Linked DNA regions of Pedosphaera parvula Ellin514. The protein of the gene in region 2 interacts with the protein of the main gene of each other region in a pairwise test. Links are inferred from orthologs where the notes say so. Each region holds a gene or a part of one and is shown on either strand. Other genes may lie near its edges. The genes, in order: rsfS and CFLAV_RS06835.

Region 1 (14,940 bases), on a different replicon or contig from region 2:
GTTTGCCGGAGCGCGGCAAATTGCTCTGCCTGGATGCCAGCGAGGAGTGGACCAATGTTGCCCGCAAGTATTGGAAGAAAGCCGGCGTGGATAAAAAAATTGAACTGAGACTGGGACCTGGGGCTGATTCGTTAAAGAAATTAGAGCCGGGGATCAAATTCGACTTCGCTTTCTTCGATGCAGACAAGCCGGGTTATGACACTTATTACGAATTAGTGCTTCCCAGAATGCGTTCCGGCGGGTTGATATTATTTGATAACATGCTCTGGGGCGGAAGGCTGGGGACCAAGCGACGCATCAAACATCCGAACGGGAAGGCGATTGATAAGTTGAACCGCAAGCTGGCCAAAGACAAACGAGTGCAATCAGTGCTGCTTTCCATTGGGGACGGCGTGCATATGTGCCGCGTATTGGGTTAGCGAAGTCGGTACAGGAAAAAGGGACCTTTGCAGGTCCCTCGTTCGTTATGGATTCCGACTACTGAGATTGATTACTTGCCATTCTGCGAGTGAGGCACGGTTACCGTCAACACTTTTGGGGCCGAAGTATTACCGGCTGCATCGGTTGCCTGGACGGTAACTGAGTATATCCGGCCCTTGCCTTTTCCAGAGCGTTCCGCACGCAATTGAACGCAATGATCACCGGTGATGATCCAGTCCGGCGCGGTATTGCCGCTGCCATTGCCGCCCTTGCCATTGTCTTTGCCCTTCGGATCGTTCTTTTTTGTATCATCATTGCCGCTTCCCACTGGTTCATTGCTCTCGACAGAAATGATTTTCCAAGTGGCGGAGCCGCAGGTATCGAGCGCACGGATCTTGATGTCGATAGGGATCAGCTTGTGATTGGGCGGCCAGAGCACCTTGGGACTCACGGTGCATCCACTGATTACAGGAGGTGTGGTATCCTGCACTACAATAGTGCTGGAGCAGGAGGTGGAATTACCGGCAGTATCGGAGACGGCAATTCCAACCATGTTGGTGCCCAGATCGAAGCTGGCTGCCAGGACTACGTCGACTCCATTGGTCGTGCCACCGGCCGCGATGTTGTTGGTTTGAACGGGCGAACCATTCAGGCTCCAAATCACCTGCAAAGCATCTCCCTCAGCGTCGGATACATGAGCTGTCAGGTTGATCGGTTGGCCGTTGCATTCGACCGTGGCATCCCCGGGACAGAGCAGCACAGGGGCTGTGTTGCTGACCAAGGCTGGTATCAACTGAGCACGGAGTTCTCCGTCAGGATTTGCCGTGGTATGAATCTCGATATAATCAAGTCCCGCGAGAAGATTGGACGATTGTTCGGAGTTCATACCCAAGGAGCCGTAAACTGTGCCGCCTTTGGAAGGATCTATAGACGGGAACAAAAAGGGCGTCAGGTCAAATTGAACACCGGCGTTTTCAAATGCGGAAGCAGGTCCATGAATGTGGACGGAGGAAGCCGGGCCAGTAAGATCACTGAATCCCGCAGCGGAACCATAGCCGAAATTAAATTTCAGAGTGGCGGCTGTGGTATCAAAGCAGATGCCTCCAGAGATTTTGTCCCCGGCACCCGTGCTGTTGGTTACTGCTGGAACTGCATTAGAAGGATTCAGGCCGTTTGGTCCCAAAGTGAATTTTACGATATCGGCATGAGAGATGAGTACCGAGGAGGTGAGTAGGAGCAGAGTAGCCGCTTGTTTCATAATCCGTACGTTTTAGTTAGGGTTTTCAACGACGGCAAAGTGTTTCCATAAACCGGGCATTTCCAGTATGGGGTGAATACCTACGTACTTAAAACGTGGAAAACCGGCTCCAAACGTCTCAGGCTTTTTTTCGTAGCGTCAGGATGGTTGCTCCCCAGCCACCAAATTGTGGATGATCGAGCGAATAGGAAATGACTTCAGGATGTTTGCCAAGAATGGAGTGAACCGTGCGACGGAGGTTGCCGCTGCCTTTGCCATGAATGATGCGGACTTGCAGAATGCCACGCTCCTGACAGGCGGCGAGGTAGTCAAGAACAAGGTCTTTGATCTCGCGCGGTCGAAAGGTGTGCAGATCCAAAACTCCGTCGATCGGCAGTTGGACAGGTTCGTTTTCGTCCATGATCAAATATGGTGAATGGCTGGGGACTAAACAAGTTTTCGTGCTTTAAACGTTTCCATTAAATCATCAAAATATGGCTATGAACATTCGCACAGCCAATTTGAGTGATGCAGAGGTGGTTGCTGATTTTAACCTGCGGCTGGCATGGGAATCTGAGCACCTGAAGCTCGCACCGGAGACCGTGCGGAAAGGGGTGGGGGCGTTGCTGAAAGCTGCGGCCAAAGGGGTTTACTTCGTTGCCGAAGAGACGGGAGCGGGAGTCGTTGGGCAAACATTGGTCACTTACGAATGGAGCGATTGGCGCAATGGAAATATCTGGTGGATACAGAGTGTTTTCGTGAAGGAAGAGTTTCGGGGCCAGGGAGTGTTCAAAGCGCTATTTGAGCACGTGGAGCGGTTGGCGAAGGAATCAGGAGAGGTGTGTTCGTTGCGGTTGTATGTGGAAAAGGAGAACAGCAGGGCGCACCGGGCGTACTCCAAGCTCGGGATGGAGGAGACGCACTATCGAATTTTTGAGAAGGCGATTCGCTAAATTCCCTAGTCGGGAGGCCCTGATTCTGGTTAAAAGTCTAATGCTACACATTTGATCGATGAAGAAACTGGCCACTACATTGTTTTGGCTCATCCTGGCGATTGCTGGAGGATGGGCCTATGCGACTTTGGCGTTCCATCGCGGGGAAGCGCTCAATTCGATTTACATCCTCATTGCTGCGGTTTGCACTTATGCGATTGGTTACCGGTTTTATTCCAAATGGATCGCGGCGAGTGTTTTGATGTTGAATGACCGGCGGGCAACGCCTTGTGAGGTGCATGATGACGGCAAGGATTTCGTGAAGACCAACAAGTGGATTGTCTTTGGCCATCATTTTGCGGCGATCTCTGGACCGGGGCCATTGGTCGGGCCGGTATTGGCAGCGCAGTTCGGGTATCTGCCCGGGACATTGTGGATTTTGATTGGTGTCGTGCTGGGAGGGGCGGTGCAGGATTTCGTTATTCTGTTCAGTTCCATGCGGCGCAATGGGAAATCGCTTGGACAAATGGTGAAGGAGGAGTTGAACTCCGCGGCGGGATACGTCGCGATGATCGCGATTCTGGCAATCATGATTATTTTGCTGGCCGTGCTGGCATTGGTGGTGGTGAGGACGCTGGCGGAAAGTCCGTGGGGTGTATTCACGGTGGGAGCCACCATTCCAATTGCAATGTTCATGGGCGGATACATGCGCTTCGTGCGGGTGGGGAAGGTGATGGAGGCATCAGTGTTTGGTGTCGCTTTGCTTTTGCTGGCGGTTTGGGGTGGACGGTTTGTGCACGGAGATGCGTATTGGAGTTCGGTGTTTACCATGAGCGCCATGAATCTGGCGTGGACGATTCTTATTTATGGTCTGGCGGCGAGTGTGTTGCCCGTCTGGCTGCTGTTGGCGCCGCGCGATTATTTAAGCACGTTCATGAAGTTGGGGACGATTTTTGCGTTGGTGGTGGGAATTTTTTTGGTGTTGCCCAAATTGCATATGCCGGCGCTTACGCACTTTGTGGATGGGTCAGGACCAGTGGTGCCTGGCAAGATTTTTCCATTTTGTTTCATTACGATTGCCTGTGGGGCGATCAGTGGTTTCCATACATTGATCGCGAGTGGGACCACGCCGAAAATCATCACGCGGGAAGGTTATGCACGGCCGATTGGTTATGGCGCAATGTGTCTGGAATCGCTGGTGGCGATCATGGCGCTGGTGGCGGCATGCACACTGGATCCTGGCGTTTACCTGAGCATGAATGTGCCAGGACCCGCTGAAGCCACGGTGGCAAAAGTAAGTGCGTGGGGTTTTCCAGTTACAGTGGATCACATGCAGGAACTAGCCGTTCAGAGCGGGGAGAAGACGCTGTTTGGTCGCACGGGCGGAGCCTCGACGCTGGCGGTGGGGATGTCGCAGATACTTTCGAAAGTGACGCACGGCAGGTGGCTGGATCTTTGGTATCACTTCGCGGTGATGTTTGAAGCGTTGTTTATTTTGACAACCCTTGATGCCGGAACGCGAGTGGGACGTTACTTATTGCAGGACATGTTGGGGGGCTTGTGGAAACCTTTGGGCGATACGAAGAGCGTGGCTGCCAATGTAGTGGCGAGTATTTTGATGGTTGCGGGCTGGGGCTATTTTCTGATTCAGGGAGTGTTGGATCCGAACGGTGGCGTGAAGGCGTTATGGCCATTGTTCGGGATCGCGAACCAGCTACTGGCCGCGATAGCGCTATGCCTGGCGACAACGATTATTCTGAAGATGCAATTGCAACCAGCAACCAAGTCCAGCGGTGAAGGTTTAACCTCCGACGCTGGCAGGCCGGTTTTGGCGCTGGCGACATTGGTGCCATTAATCTGGTTGCTGGCAGTGACGATGACGGCGGGTTATCAGAAGATATTGCATCACGAGGATCGCCCGAATTTTCCGCGCATAGGATTTTTGCAGATTGCGACTGAGCTGGACGGGAAGTTGCCGGCGTTACAGGCGGCGGCCAGTGCGTTGCAGAACAGCGGAGATGCTGAGGCAATCAAGAAGGCGGAGCAGGCCGTGCGGAATAATCGGATCGAGCGGGTGAACCAGATTGTCGATACAGTGGTGGTGGCGATATTTCTGTTACTGGTCACTTTGATTGTGGTGTTAAGCGTGCGCGAATGGGTGTTGCTACTGGCGCGAAAGAAGCTGGCGACTTTGCGAGAGAGCGAGCCCGTCTGGTTGCCGGATTATTCAATTGTAGAAGCGAAGCCGTTGCACCTTGTTGGACTGATTACTTTGGGCTTTGCCTTGCTGAAGGAGTTGTCAGGTGAGGCGCATTTAGAACGCGCTCAGAAACAGGCGGCAGCCTGTAATTGCGTGTCGCCTAGAGAAGGCAAGGTGCGGGTGGATTTGCTCGCGGGAGGAACTGAGATTTGCGGCCAGAAGACACCGGAGCAACTTTACGTGGAAGTCACCGAGAAGCGTTTTGATGGGATCAACCGCTGCTGCTGATCGAGCTGGGAACAGCAGCAAGCGGTAGTGGAACAAGCCTGAACGGATTTATTTCGCCAGAAGTTCCTTCAGCTTTGGCTCCATGGCTTCGGCCCAGAGTTCGTAACCTTTTTGGTTGGGGTGAAGGTAGTCGGGCATGATGTCCTTGGAGATGGAGCCATCGGCATTGATGAAGACCTGGCCGAAGTCGAGGAAGAACACCTTTTGGTTGTCTTCAAGTTTGTGGATGGCCTGATTTACCTGGTTGATGTCTCCGCGTTGTTCATTAAAGTCTTTTCCACGAGGGAAAATGCCAAGCAACAGAATTTTAGTTTCTGGAAATTTTTCCTGGAGTTTGTGAACCACCGCGGTAACGCCTTCAACAATTTCTGAAGGAGTGTTGCGTCCTTTGCCGGAGTTGTTGGTACCGATCATCAACACGGTGACTTTTGGCTTCATGCCATCGGCATTGCCATGTTCCAGGCGCCAGAGGACGTGCTCGGTGCGGTCACCACCGATGCCGATGTTCACCGCTTTATGGGAGCCGTAATATTTCTGCCAGACTGTTTTGCCGTTACCTTCCCATCCTTGGGTGATGGAATCGCCGACGAAGAGCACGTCCAGGTCGCCCTGGTTTGTTTTCACGCGCTCGTTTAAGGCCTGATAGCGCTGAAAGGGTTTGCCCTCGCGAGGTACGGGGATAATTGGTGATTCGGCGGCAACTGAAGGTTTAGCGTCCGGCTTGTTAGTGGACGTTTGGGCGAAGGAGATGGTTGTGGCTGAACAAAGGAGGAGGGAATAAAGAATTGTGCGAAATTTCATGATTTAAGAAAAAGAGGAAAAGTGAATTGTGGCAAGGATTTCTTTTAAACTGAGGATTTTATTCAGATGAAGTTGAGCTTGACCGATGGCGTTCGGGCTTTGAACCTTGCTTCGGTGTGAGCACGAAGAAGAAAATAGGTCTTTACGGCGGGTCTTTTGATCCGGTGCACCTAGGCCATCTGCTGGTGGCGCAGGCTGCCTGTGAAGAGATGGGGTTGGAACGGTTGTTTTTTATTCCCGCTGCGCAATCCCCGTTCAAGCCGGGCATGGCACCTACGCCAGCCGCTGAACGACTCCGCTTGCTGCGTCTGGCGTTGGCTGGCAAAAGCAACTACGAAATAGATGAGCAGGAGATCGCGCGGGGTGGAGTTTCCTACACGATTGATACGGTCAGGAATTATGTCGGGCGGTTTGGGGATGCGGAGTTGTATTACCTCATTGGAGCCGATCACGTGTCTTCGTTGCATAAATGGAGAGAGTCGGAGGAACTGGCGCGGTTACTGAAGTTCATTGTCATTCCACGGCCTGGCCAACCTGAAGCAGTGTTCCCCGGAGAGTTTCGGGGACATTCGTTACAAGGTTTTCCTTTGGGCGTATCGGCCTCCCAGATCCGTGAACGGGTGAGAATGGGCTTGTCGATAGATAATCTTGTCGCTCCGGCTGTGGCGGAGGCCATACGCAATTATAAGCTTTATCTGTGAGCGCCTTGGGCAGAGGCGGCGTAAAAGCATCCCTTATTACCGGCTGTCGATTGGCAACTATTTATGAGATGACTTCTCCGCCAAGATGAGCCATTGTTCCGTTAGATGGATTCGAAAAAGTTGGCATTACTTTGCCGGGAATTGGCTGATAACCGTAAAGCGGAGAACATTGTGATCATGGATGTGCGGGCGCTTTCCACGGTCACGGACTATTTCGTAGTGGCTTCGGGAACCAGTGAGCCGCATTTGCGTGCGATCATGGATGAAATCACGGAAAGGCTACATACAGAACACAATCTGAGGCCAAGAGCCGTGGATGGCACGCTGCAAACGGCATGGGTTGTATTGGATTATTTTGACGTGATCGTGCATGTCATGAAGTCAGACGTTCGAGAAAAATATAATCTCGAAGGACTCTGGGGCGATGCGCCAAAAATTAAGCCCCGTCGTAAGGCCAAGGCGGCAGTGTCTGAAGCTGGTTAGTGTGACCAAGTTTTACGTCCAGACGCATTTAAAAATAACGGCTGACTGACGCTTTTTTGAAAAAGCGGTGAACCTTATCGATTATTTGCTTTTTGGTGTAGATGCCTGCAAAGAACTCAATCCATTATTCTGGTTGAGTTCCTTCCTCTTCAGCTTTGGGTGGACTATCGCCTGAAGCCTTTACCATATCATCGAGCAGCCTCTTGAAGTCCTCCAGACCTGGAGCTGGAATAATGATCGTATCGCGTCTGCCGCCAACATCTTCAGTAATGCGGAGAAAACGGCCGCGTGGATTCTCCTTCAGCGTAAACACAAATGTTTTGCGCTCAATTTGAATTTTATCCGTCTTGATTGTCTCCTCGTTAACAGGTGGCTTTGGCGGAAAAGACCCGTAAGAACGATTCCCGTAAGGTGACGGACGGTCATTTGAAATCATACGCTTTTTCTTTAGATGCCCACCCAGGGCATTCCTCTCCTTTACAAGGTCGGACACGTTCCGGATTTGTCAACCTCGGAACTTTGTAACCCCGCCGTAACGAACCGATTCCACTGGTTTATTGAGCTGTATGAGATAGATGAAGAGCCCGCCGATCATGACCAGGTTCACGACCTGGGAAAAGCCGTGCCAGGCACCAAAAGTGGAGCGGGCTTTCTCTTTCTGTTCGGCCGTCTGGCCGAAATACATTGTTTGCCGCAGAGCCTCCATTTTGGGGTAAAATCCAAATCTACCGATCAAGCCAAGTCCGAAAAGACTTAGGAGCAGAATGAGGGTGAATCGGGTCAACTTCCTTTGAAACGAAATCTTCTCGAGGAGGAAATGCAAAAGAGCAACTGCGGCACAGATTATTTGGAGCAGGAAATAGCGCCGGATCATGATCATGGCAATTCCGCCCGCATAGTAAGGAAAGGCGGTTTCTCCAAAAAGTTTGTGCGTTTCCTGGGAAAAAACTGCGGGTCCGATCACTGCGGTGAAGAAGATTGCCGCGCCAAACCAGATCGCGGCGTTCACGACTCCCATAACTCTCAAGAAGCCAGTCACTTAAACAGTATAGAGAACATTAGGGCTTCTGCCAAGCGCCGTTTCAACACAAGATTTAGTTGAAACGGCGCTGGATTTGCCTGATTGAGGACAGTTACAAGAGATTGGCGGCCAATTCAGCCAATTCCGAGCGTTCGCCCTTTTGTAGTTCGATATGGGCAGCTATCGCCTGAGAGCGGAACTTACTGATGATATAGTTGAACCCGTTCGAGGAGGAGTCCACGTAAGGGTTATCGATCTGATAAGGATCGCCGGTAAAGATAATCTTTGTTCCGTGCCCGACGCGGGTGATGATGGTCTTCACTTCAAGCGGAGTCAGGTTTTGGGCTTCATCAATGACCATGAACTGGTGGGCGATGCTGCGGCCCCGGATGTAGCTTAAGGCTTCCACCACGATGCTGCCGGAGCGCATGAGATCATTGCTGCGACGGCTTTCCTGGCCCATGTTCAAGTCACTGAGCATCTCCAGGGCATCATGAATTGGCTGCATCCAAGGCGCCAATTTTTCCTCCAACGAGCCTGGCAAAAATCCAAGTTCCTTGCCCATAGAAATGGTGGGGCGGGCAACCACCAGCCGGCGAAACTCACGATCCAATACGGTTTTTTTCAAACCGGCAGCCATGGCCATAAGAGTTTTGCCCGTGCCTGCCTTACCCATCAAGGTGACCAATTTGATGCGATCATCCAGCAGAGCGTCAAAAGCAAAATGCTGTTCGCGATTGCGCGGTTTGATGCCCCAGACTCCTTCACGGTTGTCGATGATGGGAACGAGTTTTTTGCCCGTTGGATCCACCTTGGTCAAAGCCGTGCGTTTGGGATTTGTTTCCTCCATGAGCGTGCAATACTCATTGGGGAAGTAGGTGTTGCCACCATTCAATTCCAATTCTCCGTTGGTGCGAAACGCGGCCATTTTTTCTGCGCTGACCATCATCTCCAACATCCCGGTGTAAAGGTCTTTGATCTGGATGCGATCGGTTTCGTAATCCTCAGCCTGAAGGCCCAAAGCATCTGCCTTGATGCGAAGATTGATGTCTTTGCTGACCAGGATCGTGTGGGATTTGGGATGAGCTTTCTGAATAGCCAGGGCCTGGCTTAAAATGCGATTGTCGACCGTGTTGTCTGTGAAGATAGCCTGGGTGGTGTCGCTCTTTAGCTTCTTTTGAAATATGATGCGAAGGCATCCGCCATTTTCGAGTTCAACTCCTTCGTTCAGGCTGCCCTGTTCGCGCAAGCTGTCGAGGGAACGCGAGACTGTGCGGGCGTTTTGACCTAACTCGGAAGATTCACGTTTGAAGCGATCAATTTCCTCAATGACTTCGATGGGAATGAGGACATTGTTATCCTCGAAGTTTAGCAGGCTGTTTGGATCATGGAGAAGGACATTGGTATCAAGAACGTAATTTTTCACGTGAGGATTTTTCGAATTTAATGTTTTCAATGCGCTGGTACCATTTCTTTAGACGGGCATGACATGCCGGCAGTCGGTAGTGTCCCGAATAAAGAAAATTGCCCAGCATGCCGTAAAGGTCAAAGTCGACGAAGCGAGGTTGCTCACCCAGCAGGAATGGCTTGTCCATGAGCATCTGGTCATAGGGAAGCAGTCGATGAGTCAGCTCGGCTATGAATGCCTTCTGCTGGGAATGCCACTGGTCGATACAGCCACGACCAAACTTGCGTTCCTTATGACGTAAAAACGCAACCTGTTCCTTCGCTGGCACCATCTCCTTCCAGTAGATGTCGTTGAGCCGGAAAGTCAAATCTTCGATCTCATCTTCAATATTGCGCCAAATGAGGTATTGCAGTCCCTCCAATTCATGCGGGAAAAGGCCGAGTCTGAACCGGTCATCCAAATACTTGCCAATGACCTGGGAATTATTGTCGGTTTCGAAAACGATATTGCGACCATCGCGAATGACAGGAACACCGTAGTAGCGCTCCCTGGTCAAACGCCAAACCATTGAGCGGTCTGAACTGGGGATATTGGTGATTTTGAAAGAGACTCCAGAATATTCCAGGATTCGCCTTTGGACTATGCAAAAAGGGCTCCAGGGAAACTGAATTAATTCAACCATGGTAAATGATTTCCAATCTGGCTTGAGGGGTCATTAGAGCAGGGCGATTTAACGGGCACGAGATTAGGTTAAATCCAGCCAAAGTGGCTGACAAGTGGAATTCCCGGGCTGGAAAAAGTATTTTTTCACCCGGTTTTTTGCATGATCAGGGAATCCGATAAAAAGCGCCGAAATGCGGGCCGTTTCGGAGAATAGACTGCTTTACAGTCTGGATGTCAAAGTCTAAAGTTGCGTCATGTCCTCGGACTTTGATGCGACAGATTTTGTGGATAACGATTACCAATCCGGGCCCCAGACTCCGCAGAATGCGGGTGCCGGTGCCTGGGGTGGGGCAAATCGTCCTCCTACGCGTGAGGAAGTGGATTCCAAAGTCGGGGAAACCCAGCAGAAACTGGCGGAGCTCAAGCGAGTCCAGGAGCAGCTCGAACGCGAGCGGGCGGCTTTGGAGGAAACGCGCCGACGCCAGTCGGAATACCAGAATGGCCGGGAAGAAATGGTTCAAAACCTGACCCGTGGCGTGGGCCTGTTGGAAGAGGCTGAATTCAATGCCAGACGTGATGCCGAGCAAATGTCCAAGACCCTGGGCCGACCTGAAGGATGCGTTGCTGAAAGTAGAGTTTCTCCACGAAGAAACCTGGAACAAGGAGAACTTCAGTGTGGAACTGACCCGGGCGCTGACAACCATTGAAAATGCCCGCATGGAGTGGAACGCTGCACGGTTAAAGTTTTCCATCCTTTCAGGCAAGGCGATGGAAGAAGGCGCTGAATCCGGCGGTGGACGGAGTCAGGCGAAATCATTATTTGCCAATCAAAGTTTTGTTCAACTTTGCAAGTTGGGATTGGCGCTTACCTGGCCACTGGCCCTTGTGGCTTCCCTGGCGTTCGCCGCTCTGCTGGTGATTTTGTCACAACATCATTAAGATTTTCCCCATGGGATGGTTCAAGAAAAAAGCTGATCCCATCAATGAACGCGCACGGGCGCTGAATGAGCAGATTGCTGCCCTTGAATCTCAAATCAAGCGGCTCAGCACCCACGTGGAGAAAAGTGAAGAGCTGGAAGAATCAACTTCGAAAACCCGTTCTGCTGCCGGACCCGCAGATCAATCATCCGCTTCGATTGCCAAACCCGGAGCCCCTCAGCCAACACCCGGTGAACCGGTGTTTGAAGAGGTGAATCAAAACCGGCTCAAGTCCCAAGGGGAGCCGGAAACCACATCCGAACATTATAATGAGCTGGGGGTTCGCAAGTATGATCTCGCAGCGCTACTGCGGCGGATAAAGAATCACTTTCGCGGACCATCGACAGCCAATCCCAAGCTGGTCAGCTATCTGGCCGCAGGCAGCATTCAAGGATTGAGGCCGATGCGGTATGAGAAGCGCGTGGCGCGGAATCGGTTTCTATTCTTTTTTATCCTGCTGTTCCTCGGTCTGCTGGGAATTATCGTCATGTTTGTGAAGAATCATTGAGGCGGTTCATGGAAAGCCTGGTGATTCATACCGAAGATGGGGACTTTGTTGCGACTTATTCCGAGCAGGGATTGGCTCGATTAAATTTTCCTGAAACGTCGAGGGAACAGTTTGTTTCAGAGGCGGCATCTGCCGTGCGGGTGAGCGAGTGGCATGATATTACAGCGAAAGCCTTGAAGGAGGTCTTACACGGAAGGGTGCCAGAAAAATTGCCTCCCATGGACCTGGCTGTGGGAACAGAATTTCAACAGAGTGTCTGGCAAGCGATGCGGCAAATCAAAACAGGCCAGACCAGGAGCTATGGAGAAATTGCCGCCATAATCGGGAGACCCAAAGCTGTGCGCGCAGTAGGTGGAGCTTGTGGAGCGAATCCGATACCCGTCCTTATCCCATGCCATAGAGTGCTGGCTGCCCATCACAGGATCGGAGGTTTCTCCGGGGGGATGGATTGGAAGCGCAGATTGTTGGGGCGCGAGCGGGCGCAATACTTTCAATAGAACGAAAGTATTTTACTTGGCCGTGGCTACTGGCAGCGGTGAGGGAGTTGGTTTAGTTGTAGCTTTAGGAGTCATTTTACCCCAGGCAAAGATCATGAGGAGTCCACCAATAACTCCGAAGGGAGCCATGAAGTAAAAATAATTTCCAAGGCTGTTATCCAGCAACCTGCCCAGGGCGATTCCTGCCAGACTGCCACCGAAATATTGAAAGGAGTCGATTACACCTGAGGCGAAGCCTGCCATTTTTCTGCCACCGATATCCATGGCGGCAGCCGTTCCGAGGATGGAATGAGTGGAGTTGGCGGTAAGGGAAATCAGCACGAGGAAAACCACCGCTGCATTTGCGGAGTGGAACTGGGCGGCCAGCAAAATGATCGTCGTCTCGAGAAAATAGAGTCCGGCTGCCACGGGAGCACGGTGGCCTTTGAACAGAACATCTGAAATATATCCTGAGCTCAGCGACCCGGCCGAGGCGACAAAGGGGATGAGAAAGCCAAGCCATTGGAAGGAGGCCGATTTTAGATCCATTTGATACATATCCTGCATGTAGCGGGGAAACCATTGATCGACGGCCTGGCGAACTGCTCCGGTGCAGGCATAGGCCAGAGCTACAATCCAGATGGTCGGGTTGCTGACGATTTTCAGGAGAACCTGCCCAAAGCGGAGATTTGCTTCCGCCGCGGTTGGGGCTGGCTCGGCTGCGTGAGTGTCATGAAAGCCGGCAGCTTCCGGGGTTTCCTTGACCGTCAGAGCCATGCCGATGGCGACGATTGCGCACATGGCTGAAGGGATCCAAAACAGCCAGCGCCAGTGCAAGGGATGCACCTGCCACATTCCGAGAAAGGTGAAGCCGGCCAACAAAGCAGGACCAAGATTGAAGATGCCGAAGCGGCCCAGATTAATCATGAAGCCGAATATGCCGGCAAATCTGCCTCGTTCGAGACGGCTGAACCATGCAGTGTTGATCTTGATCATTCCCGGTGCGCCATATGCCTGCATATAGCCGTCGATGCCGCGAATCGCCACGAAAAGCATTAAAAGGCGAAAAAATATTTCGGTGTGGAAGAGATTGAAATGCGCCATCCATTGGCCATTTGGATGAGCGGCGTCGCTGAGTTCCGGATGCAACACTCCAGCGAAGGAGGCAGCGCCGAAAAGAATGTTCATCACAATGGTGCCAGATGCACCGATAATCATGGCGCGTTTTCCGCCGATGCGATCGGTCAATAAACCGTTGATAATCTGGCCGAAGGCATAGGCAAGGAGAGCAGTGGTAATTATGAGGCCAAACTCGCCTTTGGTGAAACCGAATTCCTTGCTGATCGAGCCGTTGGCAATCGATAGATTGTAACGGCACATGTAGAAAGAGGTATAGAGCAGGCCAAGAAATCCCCAGTTCAAACCGCGGCGCGCACGGAAACCTGGAGGATAGTTGATGCTGGTGGCGCCGGCGGCAGTTGGGTTCATGAATTACTTCTAATCAATGCAGTAAGCGGTCTGCTAATCTTTACATGGTAGGCAGAGGCTATTATGGCGTCAAAGGGATTCTCCATTGTTCTACGAGTCCAGAGTCGAGAGCATTATCAATTCTGACTGAAACTAATTTTTTGAATCCATTTCCGGGATTGGCGGCATCTCATCTGCACAAAGGAAATGGAATATATGAAAAACAAAACAGACCTCAGGTGTTGGGGCGGAACAATCCGGAAGATTTTGCTCGTGGTTATGCTGTCGACAGTATGTGCGATGGCAGCCATAGCCTTTCGAGCTTACTGCGAACAAATGGAACTGGTGGCTGAACGCGCCACCAACGAAAAACTGCTCAACCATATCATGGAAGCAGAACAAATCCATGCGCTGTTATGCCGGGCTGACACGGGGGATATCAATTCACTGCGAGAAGTATTGCAGTTGCGCTTCGACGACAAAATAATAAGGGTTCACTCACTGCTCGGAGAAATGGACGATGATACGAGGGCTGTGGCCGAAAACTTGTTCTCGAAATTTGCCAATGATCGAAAAATTCACCCGGAACGGTACGTCAGCACCCAGAACACCAAGTTTCAGGACGAAAGAGTCTTGCGCGTTTTCGCACACTCCCGGCCAAATAATTAATAGATAGTTGAATCCAAAGATGCTGCTCAACACATCCAACTTGTGAGATAAATGAACAAGAACTCAAGACCTATGAAATATATCGGAAAAATGCTGGCAATGGCGCTGTTGATCTGGGCTGGAACGGTTGTTCCGTTATGTGCCGAAACCAATGACTCAGACGAGAACAGCTCGAATAACGCCGTGGTCGTGCCGCCCGCGCCACAACCGCTCCAGAATCCCAGATCCCAGGAAGACCGGCAGATTCATGAGACCAGGCCGACTTATGTTGTTCGTCCCTTAATCACCTACGAACTTAAGCTGATATTGGTGCCAATTGTAATCGTGACGGTCGTTTTTGCATCGATAGTGGGTGTTTGCGCCATCTTTTTCTCCTTTCTGCATCGCCGGAATCAGATGCTCCATCAAACCGTACGGATGATGGTGGAGAAGGGAGTTGCGATTCCGCCGGAATTGTTGACGAAACCTGAACGGAAAGTGCCACAGCGCATTCAAAACGACTTTCGAAAAGGATGGATACTGATTGGTGTTGGGTTTGGATTGATATGCCTGGCGATGTTTGGCGATCACGGGCCATCAGAAATGGGTGTGGTGGGATTTGTTCCTCTTTTTCTGGGGGTAGCTTTTTTGATGGTGTCCAGGATGGAGCGGAAGAATAAGGAATCGATCGAGTCATAGGTCCTTGTGT
Region 2 (14,879 bases):
CGGCGGCAACATGTCCGGTGCATCGGTCTCGATCAGCAATCGGTCACGCGGCACCTGCCGGAACACCTCCTGTTGCCTGCCTTTTCGTTCCTGGGCAAAATGTCCAGAGATTGAAAAGTAGGCGCCCAGTTTTGCGAGCGGCTGAATCATCTCCTGCGGTCCGCCATAGGAATGGAGCAAAAAACCACACTGCGGTCGAGGTTGTTCCTGTAGCAGTTCCAGCAGCCTTCCCCAGGCGCGCAAACAGTGAATGCTCACCGGCAGGTTTCTTTCAGCAGCCAGCCGTAATTGCCATACAAACACTTCCTCCTGCTGCGGCAGATCGTAATCTTCGATCCATCGATCCAGTCCGATCTCTCCAATCCCTGCCGGAACCTGATTTAGACAAGTCGTCAATTTTTCCTGCCAATGAACAGAACGTTGAGAGACGTACCATGGATGCAAACCAAATGTGGGAATGACCATGCGGTTGTTGCGAGCCAATTCCAACACTGCCGGCCAATCCTGCTCCTGGGTGCCATTGACAACCATCTTTGCGACGTTCAATTCGTTCAATTGCCTCTGTATCGTGCCCAAATGAGGAGAAAGCTCGGTGGCCTGCAAATGGTTATGAGCGTCGTAAAGTGCCGCACTCATTCAAGTTTCCTTTTGGGTTCTGAAACTGAGGTCAATTGAGTCTGGGCATAATCGCGGATTTTTTCCCAGACTCGTGCCAAGCCATTCCGCCGATTGGGGGTTAAATGTTGTGTGATTCCTACTTCAGCCAAAAACGAGGGATCATGGCTCACAATTTCCAAAGGCGTCAGATCACTATAAAAATTGCAAAGCACCGTGGAAATACCCTTCATGATGGCGGATTCGGAATCCGTGTGAAAATAACATTTTCCCTCTTTAAACTCCGACACCAGCCACAGTTTTGCCAGACAACCTTCCACGCGATAAGCATCGATCTTGAACGTTTCCTTCAGCGGCTCCTGTCTGCGGCCTTGTTCCACCACGTAGGCAAATCGTTGCTGCGCATCTTTGAAGTGCGCGAGCTCGGTTAGCAATGCCTGCTTCTTGTCTTTGGCTGTCATGGTTGTTAAAACGTCATTTGCCGAGGCAGACTAGCATCAGGCTCATTACAACACCAGATTGGGGTAATTAGGTATCCAGAGTGATAAATCTACCGGTTGATTCTTCACGTTCCTCTGGCATTTTGTATTATGAGTGCGAAGACATCCACAGTGTCGGTGCCTCGGGACCTCGAAAGGTGCATCAACCCACCGCGTGTACTTTCTTTTAATTTGAAGGATGACGGCAGCATACCCAACAACCCGAAACTACCTCTGTTAATTTATCATCAAGCTATTGATCTAGCTGAGCGCCGAGATCCCGCCTCCATTTTTGAGCGTTTGTTTGCCGCTCACGACTGGGAAGGTTCCTGGCGAAATGGAATTTATACGTTTCACCACTATCACAGCACCACCCACGAAGTCCTTGGTATCTACAATGGCTCGGCCACCGTCCGCTTCGGTGGTGAAAATGGTATCACGCAAAAATTGCGCTACGGCGATGTCGTTATCATTCCAGCTGGTGTGGCTCATAAAAATCTCGGTTCGAGTGCCAACCTTGGAGTTGTCGGCGCTTATCCTGGCGGCCAACCATGGGATATGAATTATGGCCGGAAAGGCGAGCGTCCGCAGGCTGACCATAATATCGCGCACGCTCCATTCCCTGAAGCTGATCCCATCTACAGTCATGAGGGCCCAATCTTCCAATATTGGAACAGTTAACCTCCAGTCTACTTCGTCACGGCTACGTTTCGTGTCGCCGCCCATTGTCCAATATCCTGTTTGGAAATCGCCGCCGCCATAAGCTCCGGAAACAAATCGGGGGTGCAGGCAAATGAAGGAATCTCCATGCCGGCAAATGCTGCGGCGTGTTGATGATCAAACATCGGAGCCCCGTCATCATTTAACGCCAGCAAGGTCACCACCTGCGTCCCCGCAGCTACAATGGATCCCATGCGTTTCAACATTTCCTTGCTGTTGCCACCTTCATAAAGATCGCTGATCAATACAAGAATTGTGTCCTGCGGTTGGCGGATCAATCCCTGGCAATAGCTCAATGCCTTGTTGATATCCGTACCACCTCCCAGTTGCGTGCCAAACAACACATCCACCGGATCACTCAGCTTATCGCTTAAATCCACGACTGCCGTATCGAACACCACCATCCGCGTTTGCACTGCTGGCAGCGATGCGAGTACCGCGCTGAAAATTCCCGCGTAAACCACCGAAGTTGCCATCGACCCACTCTGATCCACGCACAAAATAATGTCGCGAAGCGATGAGCGCTTGCGTCCGTAACCAATCCGTGTTTCTGGGACAATCGTGCGATACTCCGGTTGATAATGTTTCAAGTTGGCCCGAATGGTGCGGTTCCAATCAATTTCATTGTGCCGCGGCCTGCGATTGCGTGTCGCGCGATTCAAGCTCCCCATCACCGCCTGTCGCATCGGATTCGCCAGTTTCCGTTCCAACTCTTCAACTACCTTCCGAACAACCATCCGTGCCGTTTCCCTAGTCTTGCTCGGCATGATGTTTTTCAAGGCCAACAGATTCGCCACCAGGTGCACATCCGGTTGGACTGCCTGCAACAATTCCGGCTCCAGCAACATCTGCTGCAGATTCAATCGTTCCAATGCATCCTTCTGCATCACCTGCACCACTGTTGAAGGGAAGTAAGTCCGAATATCTCCCAGCCAGCGCGAAACGTTGGGATTCGAACTGCCAAGTCCGCCCTTCCGCTCGGACTCATAAAGCGCACCCAATGCCTTGTCCATTCCAGCGTCGGTTCCGGACAGCCCAAAGCCTGTCCCGTCTGCCTCATCTCCACCCAAAACCAACCGCCACCGTCTCAATCTTTCCTCTTTATTCTGTGTAGCTGTGGACATGGTAAATTCCCTTTAGTTTTCAATTCCCAACAACTTTGCAACCAACGGCAGAACCTTCGCTGCGCGTTCCTCGTCGAAATCCATCTTTTGCACCTGGCTTGCAAGCTTTGACGTTCCGCTCCGCACTCGTTCGCCCATCTGCCTTCTTTCGGGTGCGGAGAAGGTCGAAAAAGTTCTCCGCAGCAGAGGCAGTAATGCTGTAAAGGTTTCATCCTTCAACTCGCAAACCCACTCATCCAACACCTGCCACAACGATTCATCGTGCAGGAGCAACAATCCGCTTCCTTTGAGAAAACCTTCCACCCAGGCCGCCGCCTGAACAGGCTCATTCGCGGTGGATAATGCCAATCCCATCCGCCGCGCCGATTCCTCCCGGCTGAAAACTCCCGCATCCATCAGCAGGCGACAACACCGCCCCGCTAACAATCCGTGAATTCCTTGCTGCTGCGAGAGTTGTTTTAAAACTGTCTGCCACGCCTTGAGATACTCTTCCTTTTGCAACAGTGAGAGCGCACTTTGAACCGCCAGCAAACGTTCGAACATATCTGCTGCCGCCTCATCATCCAGCGAAGCACATGCTACCGGCAACCCAATGCAAATTCTCGCCACCAATCCCGAAACAATCTGATCGATCAACGTCGAGTCTGTCTGACGCACGTTGCCATATCTTAAAATCTGCGCCAATGGCGGCAGCGCGGCCATCAACTGCGGCACATCACTCGCCACCGCTGCTTCGTTTTGCAGCCGGACCATGATATGCCGAATCGCATCAGGCAAATCAGCCAGCAACGTTTGGTCCAACAACGCCGTCAATTCCGGCAACGCCGGCGCCTCCTCTGCCAATTTATACGCCCGACCCGACGCCGCACTCGCCACCGTGTTTCCCCAAATGGCTGCCTCAATAATCGCGACCGCAAATTCCGGCTGCCATCGCACGCGCCACACTTCGTGAAAAGTCCCTTTCTTCCCGCTCGCCCGCTCTGCCTGGCCCCATGGAATGTTCAATAAATTCAGTCGATGCAACAATTGGCTCCGTCCAAGATCCGTATCTTTGCGTAAGTCCAGGTCCAGCATTTTCTCCAAAGCCTCCGGCGGCAAACGCAGTCGTTTCTGCTCGCGTTGCAAATCCTGTTGCAATGGCACCACCGGCGTTTCATCCGGCACTTTGCCCAGACGCTCGCTCACCACGAGCTTGTCATGGATCAACCGCAACGGCAGATGTTCGCCGTGACACAAAACCGTTTGCGTTGCTTCATTTAATTCGGGCAGGCCGGGCAGGGGACGACTCCTCACTGCCGCCAACGACTCCGCCAGCCGCACGGTTTCAATCACGCTAGCTGACGACGCATCCAAATCTTCTCCGCGCAGCAGATGCGCCACCCGCGTCAGCCACTTGATGATAATATCCTGCGTCTCCGCGTTCCTGCCTTTCTTGCCATCCCGGCAATCCCACAGGTGCTGATACCATCCCGGCGATTCAATCCCCGCGCCATAACCGCTCGCAAACGCCAGCCGCCCGTAAGTCCACGGCACCCACGTCGCCTGGACCTTCACTTTCAGCAATCCTTTCAGCAACTCCGCGTCCTCCTTCGCCGCTGGCATTTTCGTCAATGCCGGCGCATGCCAAGCTCCACACACAACCGCTATTCGCTGAAATCCTTCCTTCTCCGCCACGCGAATGGTCTGCCGCATGTGCGCTTCACGTCGTTGCTCGCGAAGCGGATTGAGTATCGCCAATGAAGATTCCAACGACGCCTCGCGTAATGCCGTCATTGCCTCCAGAATCGCTTCAAACAGTTCCGTGCTATTATGCCGATGCTCCACCATGTGTTCCCACCAACGCTCGCTGTCGCTATAACCCGCCGCTTCCGCCAGGTGGGCGAGGGGATCACGTTGCAACAAGGCTTTCAAAGCAGGTAACAATGCTGGCTCTATCGGCTGTTCCTGAGTAATTTCGCATTCCTCACACTCTGCTTCCGCATCGGCTTCATCACCTTTGACTGCGATCTCCTTTGCCTCCAAAGCTTCCTCCGCCAATTGATGTGTCAGCGGCAAATCCATGAAGCGCACCGGAACATTTTTGCCGAAGCCATATCGCAGGGCCTGCCATTCGGGCGAGAACACCGCAAACGGATAATAAACTGCCTGCTTGGGATTCTCCGGCACATAGACGAGCAACGCCACCGGCGGTTCCATCTGTTCATGCATCAGCAGCGGTAGCGCTGCTTCCGCATCGGGTGGACCTTCCACCAAAATCATGTCAGGCTTCAACGCTTCCAGCGCCTCGCGCAAACTCCGCGCTGAGCCGGGACCATGATGTCTTATACCAAAGATATGAACCGACATGGTGATATCCTTCCTGGCTCAATCGTGATTTTTGCAAGCCCGGTACAAATCCTTCCAACCGTCCCGCTCCTTCACCACGGTTTCCAAATATTCCTGCCACACAACCCGGTCTTGAATCGGATCCTTCACCACCGCTCCGATCAAACCACTCGCCACATCGGCCGCCCGCATCGTTCCATCGCCAAAATGCGCCGCGAGTGAAAGCCCATTGTTCACCACTGAAATGGCTTCCGCTGTGCTGAGAGTTCCCGTGGGCGATTTCACCTTGGTTTTTCCATCCGCTGTCGCTCCGCTGCGTAACTCGCGAAATACCGTTACGATCCGCCGTATCTCCTCCAAGGCTGGTGGTTCGGCCGGCAATTCCAGCGCGCGCCCCAAACTCTCCACCCGCTGTTGCACGATGCTCACTTCTTCCTCGATCGAATCCGGCAGCGGCAGCACCACGGTGTTAAAGCGCCGCTTCAACGCGCTCGAAAGTTCATTCACCCCGCGATCCCGATTGTTTGCGGTGGCAATCACATTGAATCCTTTCACCGCCTGCACTTCTTCTCCCAGTTCAGGAATTGGCAGTGTCTTTTCCGACAAAATCGTGATCAACGAATCCTGCACGTCAGCGGGAATGCGTGTCAGTTCCTCGACCCGCGCAATCTTTCCCTCCTGCATCGCGCGCATCAATGGACTCGCCACCAGCGCCTTCCGCGATGGCCCCTCCGCCAGCAACCGCGCATAATTCCAACCATAGCGCACCGATTCCTCACTCGTTCCCGCCGTGCCCTGCACCAGCAACGTCGAGTCCCCCGCAATCGCCGCCGCCAGATGTTCGGCGACCCAGGTCTTCGCCGTGCCCGGCACTCCCAGCAAGAGCAGCGCCCGATCCGTCGCCAGCGTCGCAATCGCAATTTCAATCACCCGCCGGTTGCCGATATATTTTGGCGACACCACAAACCCGTCGTCCAGTTTTCCACCCAGCAGGTAAGTCGCCACTGCCCATGGCGATAATTGCCAGCGCGGCGGACGCGTCTTCGTATCCACCTTCGCCAGTTTTGATAATTCCTCCGCATACTGTTGTTCCGCATGTTCCCTTAATGCATTCATAATGTTTTATTTCAAATTAAGTCGAAGTTTTTCCCGTTTTAAATTGCGGCAAATGATTGGCGGACACGAGAGATGGCCTACGCGGAACACGAAACACGCAACATACAGTTTCGAACATTCCATGACGCTCGTTCCCATTTGAAATTGGAAATTTGTCATTCGAAATTAAAGTTGTGCCGTTAACTGCCGTTAGCTCCGGTTAACTCGTGTTAACTCACGTTTCTTTCAACGCCACCACCATGTCATGCCGGAATTGTACCATCGCAATAAACTGATCCACCACTTCCGACCACAAATTCCAATGCTTCCCATCCACCGGCCAGCCCTCCGCCAGGTTGCCCGCGAGTCCCGGGTCCATCCACTTGCCCACCGCCACCAGATGACTGCGCGCCATCCAATCACCCGATTTTGCAAGTTCCTTCGCCTGCAGCGCCACGGCCTTCGAAAACTCCTTGCTCCACGGCCCACCGGCCTTGGCCAGCATCGATTCGAACACCAGGTCCACACTCCAGCCGCTCTCAAAAGCTTTCAGTATGCACTTCTCCCGTTGCTCCGCTGGCAGCACCGAAAGCAACTCGCCCGTTTGCGGCAGCATCGTTTTCTTCTCGCCAGTTTCCATCAGCAACGCCTCCGCCCAAACCGCATCGCGCGATTTCACCGCCGCATTCGCCCATGCCTCCATCAACAACCCCCGCCATTCCTTTTCGGCGGCTGCCATGGCAATCAACTCCTCGACCGTCATTTGATATTGCGCACTCCAAAAGCCAATCGGCACATTCTCAATAATCTGCTTCAGCCAAAATGCCTTCTCGCCCAGTCCGGAAAGTTTCCGCGTTTCAATCCCATCCCGCGCCATCGCCTTGTCGCAGTCAGAAGGCAATGTCACCTCAATCTTCGCTTTGCCGGCTTTGCCTTTCTTCCCTTTATCCGCCGCCTCGATTTTCACCAGCGGTTGCAACCGCTCCATCATCCTTTGCGCGAACCGCGACTCCGGCAACCGCGCCAGCAAGCCAGCGGCCGCCTGACGCACTTCCTTCCGCTTATCATCCAACGCACTCTCCAAAAAATTCTCATCAGCTACGCTCAACCCAAACTGCATCGCACCCACAAACGCCGCCCGATCCTCCGGTGACTCCTGAGCCCACGTCGATTGCAACAACTCCCGGCTTCGTGCCGCCTCACGCTTTCGTAGTCGTTGCAAGAAAGTCAATCGCGCCGCCCGGCTTCCCGTTTCCCAAATCGCCTCATCCTCCACCGCGCCCGCCACCCAGCTCCAATCGGCATTCTGTCCCGCCAGCCATACTCCCCGCTGGCCAATCACTTTCAAAATCGCTTCCCGCCACTCAGCATTTTTAGTCCCGACATCCAGCAACGCCGGCAAATCCTCCGCCTGCACGCGCTTCCCGCATTCTGCACTCGCCGCCAGCCATTCCGGCAACACCTCACCGAAACGTCCGCCCAGCATCTCCTTCAAAAACGCCGCTGCCCGCGCACTGCAACCTGGCAAAGTCTCTTCCGCCGCCGGTTCCACTGCTGTGATCTTCTCAATCCCTGGCACCCGTCCGACTCTTTGATGCAGAAATAACAATCCCGCCGTTCCCAGCAGTTGCGCTTCTGCCGGTTGCTTTTCGAGCCTCGAAAGTATCGCCTGCAACGGTTGTTCCGCTTTCGGTAAATTCCCTTGCCGCTCCGTTCCGAGCAAAGCCACCTGCGCCAGTTGTTGCACCGTCTGGTTCATGCTTCCTCCCTCTGCTTTCGACTCCACAAATGGGCAAATCGTCCTTCCGCCGAAACGCTCACGGGTTGCAGGAAATCTCCATCCCACTCGCCAAAAACCGTTACCGCTCGGCCACCGCTCATCGCCAGTAATTCCCAACCCTTCGCAAAACTCGGTGTCAATGGCACGCACCGTCCTTCTCCATCGCGCAACTGCCACCGCTCATCCCTTCTCACCGGCACCACCGCACTCAGGCGCATCGGAAATTGCTCAATCCATGGATGCATCGCCAACGCCTCCGCATACGCCGCCATCAAATCCGCAATGCTGGCCTGTCCCGGTATTCCATCCAAATTCTTCGACACCCCACCGCGCTCCTTAATGATCGCCCGCATCGGGTAGGCCGACGGAAAATAAACCACTTCACCCTCGAAAGCCGTGCCCGGCACGAGACTCGTGTCCAATGGCTGCGTCAAATGCGCGAAATGCAGATGCATCGCGTTCCGTCCGCTCTGCTTCCCATGCAGCCACGTCCGTTGCACCCGGATTTTGTCCTCCTCTTCCAACGTCCTTCCCAGCACCAGCCACTCATCCTTCACACCCGAATTGCCGAGCAATTCATCCTGGTTCTGCGTCCACCCGATCAATGTCCGAATGTCGTTTTGCAATTCCACCGACAATGTCTCAATGCGTTGAAATCCTTCACGCAACAAATGCAATCTACCCAGTTGCTCCAGCAATCGCTCCGGCCACCCTTCACCCGACGCCGGAATTCCCGACAACTCCCGCACGCGACGCGCAATCCCCGGCGCCTGCGCATCAATCATCCGCGCCGCTGTCGATTCCCAAAAACTGTTCGGCCGACCCTGCGCTCCCGCCAATCCCTGCCGCACCAGGTCGCTCATCCAAATCTCCAACTCCTTCAATCCCGCCGAAACCTTCGCCTCCCGTTCCGCCACCCGCTTCTTCTGCGCCTCAGGATCGCTGATCTTCTCCCCGGCCTGCGCCTTGGCCACCTTCTTCTCCGCCCGTTGCGTCCGGCCCGCGAGCCATTCGTTCACCCAGTCCGGTGGTGTTCCTTCCGCCACCGCACCCGGTTGACCTGCCAATATCAGGAATAATCCCAGCGAATGCTTGCACGGAAACTTCCGGCTCGGGCAGGTGCATTTGAAGGCTGGCTCATTTAAATCAATGCTCGCCTGGTAAGGATTCTTCCCGCTCCCCTGGCACAAACCCCACGCCGACTGCCCGTCCCGCCCCATCGACACCCATTTCCGCGGCGATGCCAATTCCTTCCCCGACTTCGCCGAACTCGCATCCGGTGCCAGTGATAAAACTTTCTCAGTAGTCCAAGTATCCATAAACCTTACGGTGAGAGTGACGCCCTATAATCGTGCATTCACTTTTAAAATCAAATCCAAACACCGCCCACGATCACGCAATTCAAATCCCATTTCCATTCGTGTTGTTTCGTGGCCAACTGTTTCTCCGACTCCTCGTTCAATCCACGGTTCCCTATTCTCATACCCACAACCTAACCAGGGGGGTGGGACATACGTTGTCCACCCCTTAAAATAATTTCAAAAATCTTTCTTTGATGGCCAGCTACTTACGAGAATGTTTAGAAAACTGACTATCCTTTACTGTTGAAAATGGCTCGACCACAATCGGGCCGGCATCATTATGGGTGTTAATTCCAAATAAATCCCGCTTCCGCCCCGTTTTCCCACGCTGAAAGCGTGGGTGTATGGAAGCCCAGGGTCCAGCCCCGCCTTTGGGGGCGCAACCCTGGGTAAAATGCAAAATGAAAAATCCCCGCTTCGGCCCACGATTTTAATTGTCTCAACGCACGCGCCCGAAGCGGAACCCGCCCACCCAATCCAGCGCCATTCAGTTTAAGAAAAATTCGTGCCATCCTTTTAGCGTTAATTAGTAGTATCAAGCCGATGGATGAAAACAATCTTGCCGTCTCTCATGCATTTTGGTCAAACCACATTGCTTAATGTCTCCGAAATCCTTTTTCCTCTAGAATCGAATTGATCTCCGGATGATCAAATTCTTCGGCTGCTTCCTGAGCATATCCGGGTAATTCTCCCTCTGGATTTTGCAACTCCTCAATGATTAGTCGTACCACACGCTCATCCTTTCTCCGCGCCAAGCCGACCATCGCTTCGCCTTTTGCGTCTGGATACTTGTCGTTCAAACGATCAAACAATGCTTCTCTGATTTCGGGCGAATCAACATCGATCATTGAGCCCAATCCAAATGTTGCCCAGTCTCGAATGTCCTCGTCGGAATCCTTTGAAAGTTCAATTAAACCTTGGATGGCTGTTGGATCCGTTTGACACTGCAACCCATGTGTCACCGCATATCGAATGTCAGCATTTGCATGATTCTTTAAATTCAATAACAAATTGATGGCGCGCGCCTCCTTCAGATGCCCTAAAGCGAAGCAAATCGCTTTGATTACCTCGACCGACTTTTCCCTTTCAAGCGTTGACATCAACATGTCCCCTGACTCCTTGCGAAATGGCAGTGCCGGTGCGCCCAATTGCCCGAGCACATTGGCCGCCAAGATTCGCTCTTTTTCCTTCTCGCTACGAATCAGGCTTCTCACTACTTCAAAAACCTCGTGACCCCCGCGGCGTCTTAACTCTCTAATTGCGTCCCAGGCCAGATTTTCATCCTCGGAATCTCGCGCAATGGCAATGAACTCCTGTACCACTTTGCCCTTTAGTTCATCTGGATTTTCCATCCCTGCATTTTGCATGGTTGCAATCTATCCGTTTGCCAATATCACCGCCACATCATCCTGCAAATTCCCCGAAGGTAACCTTACCAACTCCACCAGTGCTCTGGCCGCACCTCTCGCATCAGATGCCCTGACCACCTCACAAATCCTCTCCGCCCCGGTATATTTGAACAACCCATCCGTTCCCAGCAACAACGTGCCTTCTCTAAATTCTTTTCTGAACGACACCACATTCACACGGCCACTCCCAAGGAATGGCTTTCTAATCTGATTCTCCGTCAACCGCTCATAACTCCCCGCACCAATCAACCAAGCCTCCGAATCCCCCACACTCGCTCCGACAATCACATCTCCAGCCACGACCACAATCACCGCCGTCGTTTCACCTGCCACTGGATCAGCTGCAATCTCTCGATCGATTTCCTCCAAGAGTTGCGAGCAGGCGAGGGGATCCATCGTAATCAATCTGGCAACATTTCCTCGCACCATATCGATGACCTTTTGCGCCGCCTCTGCACCACCACTCCTGCCACCCGCACCATCCGCCACCACCAAAATCGTCGTGCCGAATTGCTCAATGATCTCCCCCCGATCCTGCAACTCCACATTCCCCGCCTCAATCAACTTCGCTGTCTGAATCATTCTACTCCTTCAATGTCAGAATCCGGGCTTACACAACAACCCACCTATACTCCAAACTTGACCCGCCGAAATTGACAAGCAATGCGCGCTCCTTCTTTGTTGCCTGAAGGTGGTGTTTGACTTGCGCCTCCTCCTTCGACGTCAACGCCGTCGTCGCCCGTAAATCCACGATGATTTCTCCATGGCAAACAAGACTGGCTTTGTAGAACACGCCCAAGGGTTTCCCTTTGTAATAAATCGGGAATTGAACATCCTGTTCAAAAGGAACTTTCTGCATTCCCAATTCCACCGCGAGGGCCTCCTGGTAAACCTCTTCCGGAAACCCGCCTCGCAATTCACGATGCACCTCCGTGCAGGCCTTGATGATTTCATTTTGCGAATCCTTGTTCATAGTTACTCAACATTCCGAATTCGCCCCCGCTATGCCAGCAAAAAGTGTCACCTCGCAGGGCCGCCCCACGCTGAAAGCGTGGGAGTACGGGAGCCCAGGGTCCAGCCCGTCTTTCGGGCGCAACCCTGGGTTAAATTAAAAAGAATCGCCGCTTCGGCCCACGATGCTAATCAACTCCACACACTCATCCGAAGCGGAACCCACCAGCGCAATACAGTGCATCCATCTCGGGCACTCAAGTCTCTATCGAAACCGGTGGGGTATTCCTCAACCAGAGAGTAGGCCTTCACGCTACTACCCCATTCGCATCTCTCAATTAAACTCACGTAAGAAGGAGTTTTACCATCAACCACAAAACCATCCAGGCCCAGGCTCTGGAACACAACCATTGAACAACTTATGAAATTTACCGCTAAATATTCCGCCATCCTCGGCCTCATCATCCCCATGCTCGGAACCGCTTACGCTCAAACCTCCGCGCCACCAGCCCAGGTCACCTCGTCTTATGCACCCATCGTCTTTCCTGCCAAAAACCAAACCCCGGAGCAGATGGACAAGGATAAGGCCGATTGCTACGCCTGGGCCAGGCAACAAACCGGCTACGATCCGGTCGCTGCCTCCATGCAGGCCCAAAGCCAGCCTTCGCAGCAGGTAATCTCGCAACCGCCCGCAACCTATTCCCAGTCAGTCCCTCCACCACCTCCACAACAAGGCGGCGCAGTCCGTGGCGGAGCGAGAGGTGCAGCCGGTGGTGCGGCCATTGGAGCCATCGCTGGCGATGCCGGTAAGGGTGCGGCCATTGGTGCTGCGTCAGGTGGTGCCATCGGTGGCGTCCGACAACGCCGTGCCAATGAAGCCCAACAACAACAAGCCGCCGCGCAACAGCAGGCCATTGCCCAGCAACAGGCAGCCCAGCAACAAGCCGCACTCAATCAACAAGCTGCCCAGCAACAAGCGTCAGCCAACCAGCAGGCCGGCAACCAACAAAAACTCGACGCCTACAAACGCGCCTTCGAAGCCTGCATGGAAGGCAAGGGTTATACAGTGAAGTGAGGCGACCATAGTTCCGACTCATTTCGATCCCAACCTCAATCGTTTCAACAACGAATCCAGCGCTCCCTTGCCTGAAGGCACTTCGGGCAAGGAGCTTTGCTGATACGCATTCTCCAACTCCGCCCGCAGGCGCTCATATTCCTTCGTATAAAACTCCATGTCAGCGTCCGCGAGTGTGGACTTCTCCGGCCCACCCAGTTTCCGCGCTACCAAGTCATGGATATACGAAAGCTTGAACTCCTCGTTTAAGGTCACCAGGTTCGCCTCAATCTGCCCCGTCCTCATCAAGTGAATCCCCGTTAACAGCACGCGATACACATAAAGAAGCGGCTTCACGCGACGCGGCCGCTCCTTGTCGAACAATTTCCACTGCGTCTCCGCAAACCCAAAGTAATGGTGACTGTGATGCTTGGTGATGCACAACTTCCCGATCTCCTTCAGCTCCTCATGCTCTGGCGTCGTTTGAATGATCAGTGGCGAATAAAGTTGCTCCAGCACATAACCATTCTTCTTCAGCATCAAGCCAAAGAACTTTTTCGCATCATGTGTCACCAGATCAAACTCCAACCCATCCTCAATCTTCGAAACCTCAATCGTCTCACGCCCGGTGCTCAGCCCAATCACCTCATTCACCGGCAGCACATGCACCCCGCGCAAATCATAATCCGAATCCGGCGACGGAAATCCGTACAGATGCGCCCCACTCACCGTCACAAAGAGCAGGGGATACAGCTGCTTCGCCGCTTCCGCTTCCAACCTTTTCCTGATTTTCTCTTGAATAACAAGCATCTCAAGTTCCTCCAGCAAATTATTCCAACTTTCATCTTATCTAACCATGGTGCCTCTTGCCCTGACCAGAAAAGTATTCACCTTCTCATAATCCGGCCGCTCCGGCAGTTTCGTCGCTGCATACGCCGCATCAAATTCCTTGTGCAAACTCAACCGCCAGGTGTTCACTTCTGCCCAAGGCAGCTCACCTCGTTTAATCGCCAGCAACTGTTCCCGATGCTCACCCACACGCACCGGCACCACTCCTTCTTTGAGCGCCGTCACACCGGATAGCAGCAACCGGATCAAATGCATCGCATGCTTCCATTTAATCTCGCCCCGTGCCCGCAAATCCTGTTCCAGCTTTTTAAACTGCGACATCACGTAACCATTGTAAGTCTGGTAAATCACCTTCGAGAGAAAGCTCTCCCGTATTGCCAACAACTCCTGCGCCAATGGCGTCGCCAATTCAACCAGCGGTGTATACAGGCATTCCAAAATGTTCGGATTCGCCTTCAACGCCAGCACCAGGAATTTCTGCAACTCCCAGTAAGCCTCTTCATTCTCCGGATTTTCCAATTGCTCCGGCACCCCATATAACGACCAATGCAATTCCGCAGGCGGTAAATAAATCCCGCGCCGATCCGTATCTGACTCCTCTCCCTCCAACCCATACGCCCGCGACCCAACGACACACCGATAAATCACAAACGAGTAATAATCTATCTCCGCTGCATGCGGATTTTCCGCACCAATTCCTTCTCCCTTGAATTGCTTCAATAATGACAATTGCTGACGACTGAATGCCCCTTCGGTTCCATCAGCGAACCGAACGCGGTAAGAATGCGTCCCATCCAGCGGCGCTTCAACAATCACGCCCACCGACCCGGCAGCATGCAAAAGCTCTCCCGTCGCCGACCTCAATTCCGTCCGCGTCACTACTTGAGTTCCCGTTGGTATGATTAAATGCATCATGCTAAACTTCTCCCACCAATGTCAGACCATGACACTCCGTGATTTGCGGCGGCTCCAGTTTTTCAAGAAGATGATGAATTACCTTCTCAGGAACACGTTGCTCCCTCCGCCGATTCCGTTCCAGAATATTTGATATGGTTGGCTCGATGTAAACGATCTCAATGCGCGCTCCATAATCTGCAAACAAATCAATCCACCGCTT

What was found.
Region 1: the proteins of CFLAV_RS06835 (region 2) and rsfS interact in binary tests that used the Escherichia coli proteins (3 or more experiments, as listed by UniProt). The link is inferred for Pedosphaera parvula Ellin514 from one-to-one orthologs.

Annotation. Positions count from the first base shown.
Region 1 is NZ_ABOX02000023.1:72,170-87,109, reverse strand. The notes cover bases 5,405-8,373. They hold rsfS (ribosome silencing factor), read left to right. Parts: upstream 5,405-6,684; coding sequence 6,685-7,062; downstream 7,063-8,373. Other genes in these bases: CFLAV_RS17770 (PhoH family protein), read right to left, coding at 8,196-8,373; CFLAV_RS17775 (DUF4149 domain-containing protein), read right to left, coding at 7,568-8,101; CFLAV_RS17780 (PUR family DNA/RNA-binding protein), read right to left, coding at 7,187-7,498; nadD (nicotinate (nicotinamide) nucleotide adenylyltransferase), read left to right, coding at 5,995-6,579; CFLAV_RS17795 (platelet-activating factor acetylhydrolase IB subunit), read right to left, coding at 5,405-5,878. Outside these bases: CFLAV_RS17820 (O-methyltransferase), read left to right, coding at 1-419; CFLAV_RS32585 (CHRD domain-containing protein), read right to left, coding at 491-1,678; CFLAV_RS17810 (Smr/MutS family protein), read right to left, coding at 1,797-2,078; CFLAV_RS17805 (GNAT family N-acetyltransferase), read left to right, coding at 2,158-2,610; CFLAV_RS17800 (carbon starvation CstA family protein), read left to right, coding at 2,669-5,077; more of CFLAV_RS17795, read right to left, coding at 5,126-5,404; more of CFLAV_RS17770, read right to left, coding at 8,374-9,509; CFLAV_RS17765 (glutathione S-transferase family protein), read right to left, coding at 9,490-10,173; CFLAV_RS17760 (hypothetical protein), read left to right, coding at 10,409-10,861; CFLAV_RS17755 (hypothetical protein), read left to right, coding at 10,872-11,093; CFLAV_RS17750 (hypothetical protein), read left to right, coding at 11,104-11,640; CFLAV_RS17745 (methylated-DNA--[protein]-cysteine S-methyltransferase), read left to right, coding at 11,649-12,137; CFLAV_RS17740 (MFS transporter), read right to left, coding at 12,150-13,604; CFLAV_RS17735 (hypothetical protein), read left to right, coding at 13,800-14,252; CFLAV_RS17730 (DUF6249 domain-containing protein), read left to right, coding at 14,325-14,930; CFLAV_RS17725 (RNA polymerase sigma factor), read left to right, coding at 14,937-14,940. UniProt on the Escherichia coli protein: Functions as a ribosomal silencing factor. Interacts with ribosomal protein uL14 (rplN), blocking formation of intersubunit bridge B8.
Region 2 is NZ_ABOX02000006.1:165,791-180,669, forward strand. The notes cover bases 4,342-7,249. They hold CFLAV_RS06835 (ATP-binding protein), read right to left. Parts: upstream 6,380-7,249; coding sequence 5,303-6,379; downstream 4,342-5,302. Other genes in these bases: CFLAV_RS06830 (DUF5682 family protein), read right to left, coding at 4,342-5,284; CFLAV_RS34545 (DUF5691 domain-containing protein), read right to left, coding at 6,594-7,249. Outside these bases: CFLAV_RS06810 (TatD family hydrolase), read right to left, coding at 1-636; CFLAV_RS06815 (SufE family protein), read right to left, coding at 633-1,076; CFLAV_RS33935 (cupin domain-containing protein), read left to right, coding at 1,206-1,775; CFLAV_RS06825 (VWA domain-containing protein), read right to left, coding at 1,784-2,938; more of CFLAV_RS06830, read right to left, coding at 2,951-4,341; more of CFLAV_RS34545, read right to left, coding at 7,250-8,117; CFLAV_RS06845 (SWIM zinc finger family protein), read right to left, coding at 8,114-9,457; CFLAV_RS06855 (HEAT repeat domain-containing protein), read right to left, coding at 10,096-10,866; CFLAV_RS06860 (PP2C family protein-serine/threonine phosphatase), read right to left, coding at 10,876-11,490; CFLAV_RS06865 (GxxExxY protein), read right to left, coding at 11,519-11,881; CFLAV_RS06870 (glycine zipper family protein), read left to right, coding at 12,281-12,934; CFLAV_RS06875 (nucleotidyltransferase domain-containing protein), read right to left, coding at 12,953-13,723; CFLAV_RS06880 (nucleotidyltransferase domain-containing protein), read right to left, coding at 13,760-14,677; CFLAV_RS06885 (AAA family ATPase), read right to left, coding at 14,679-14,879.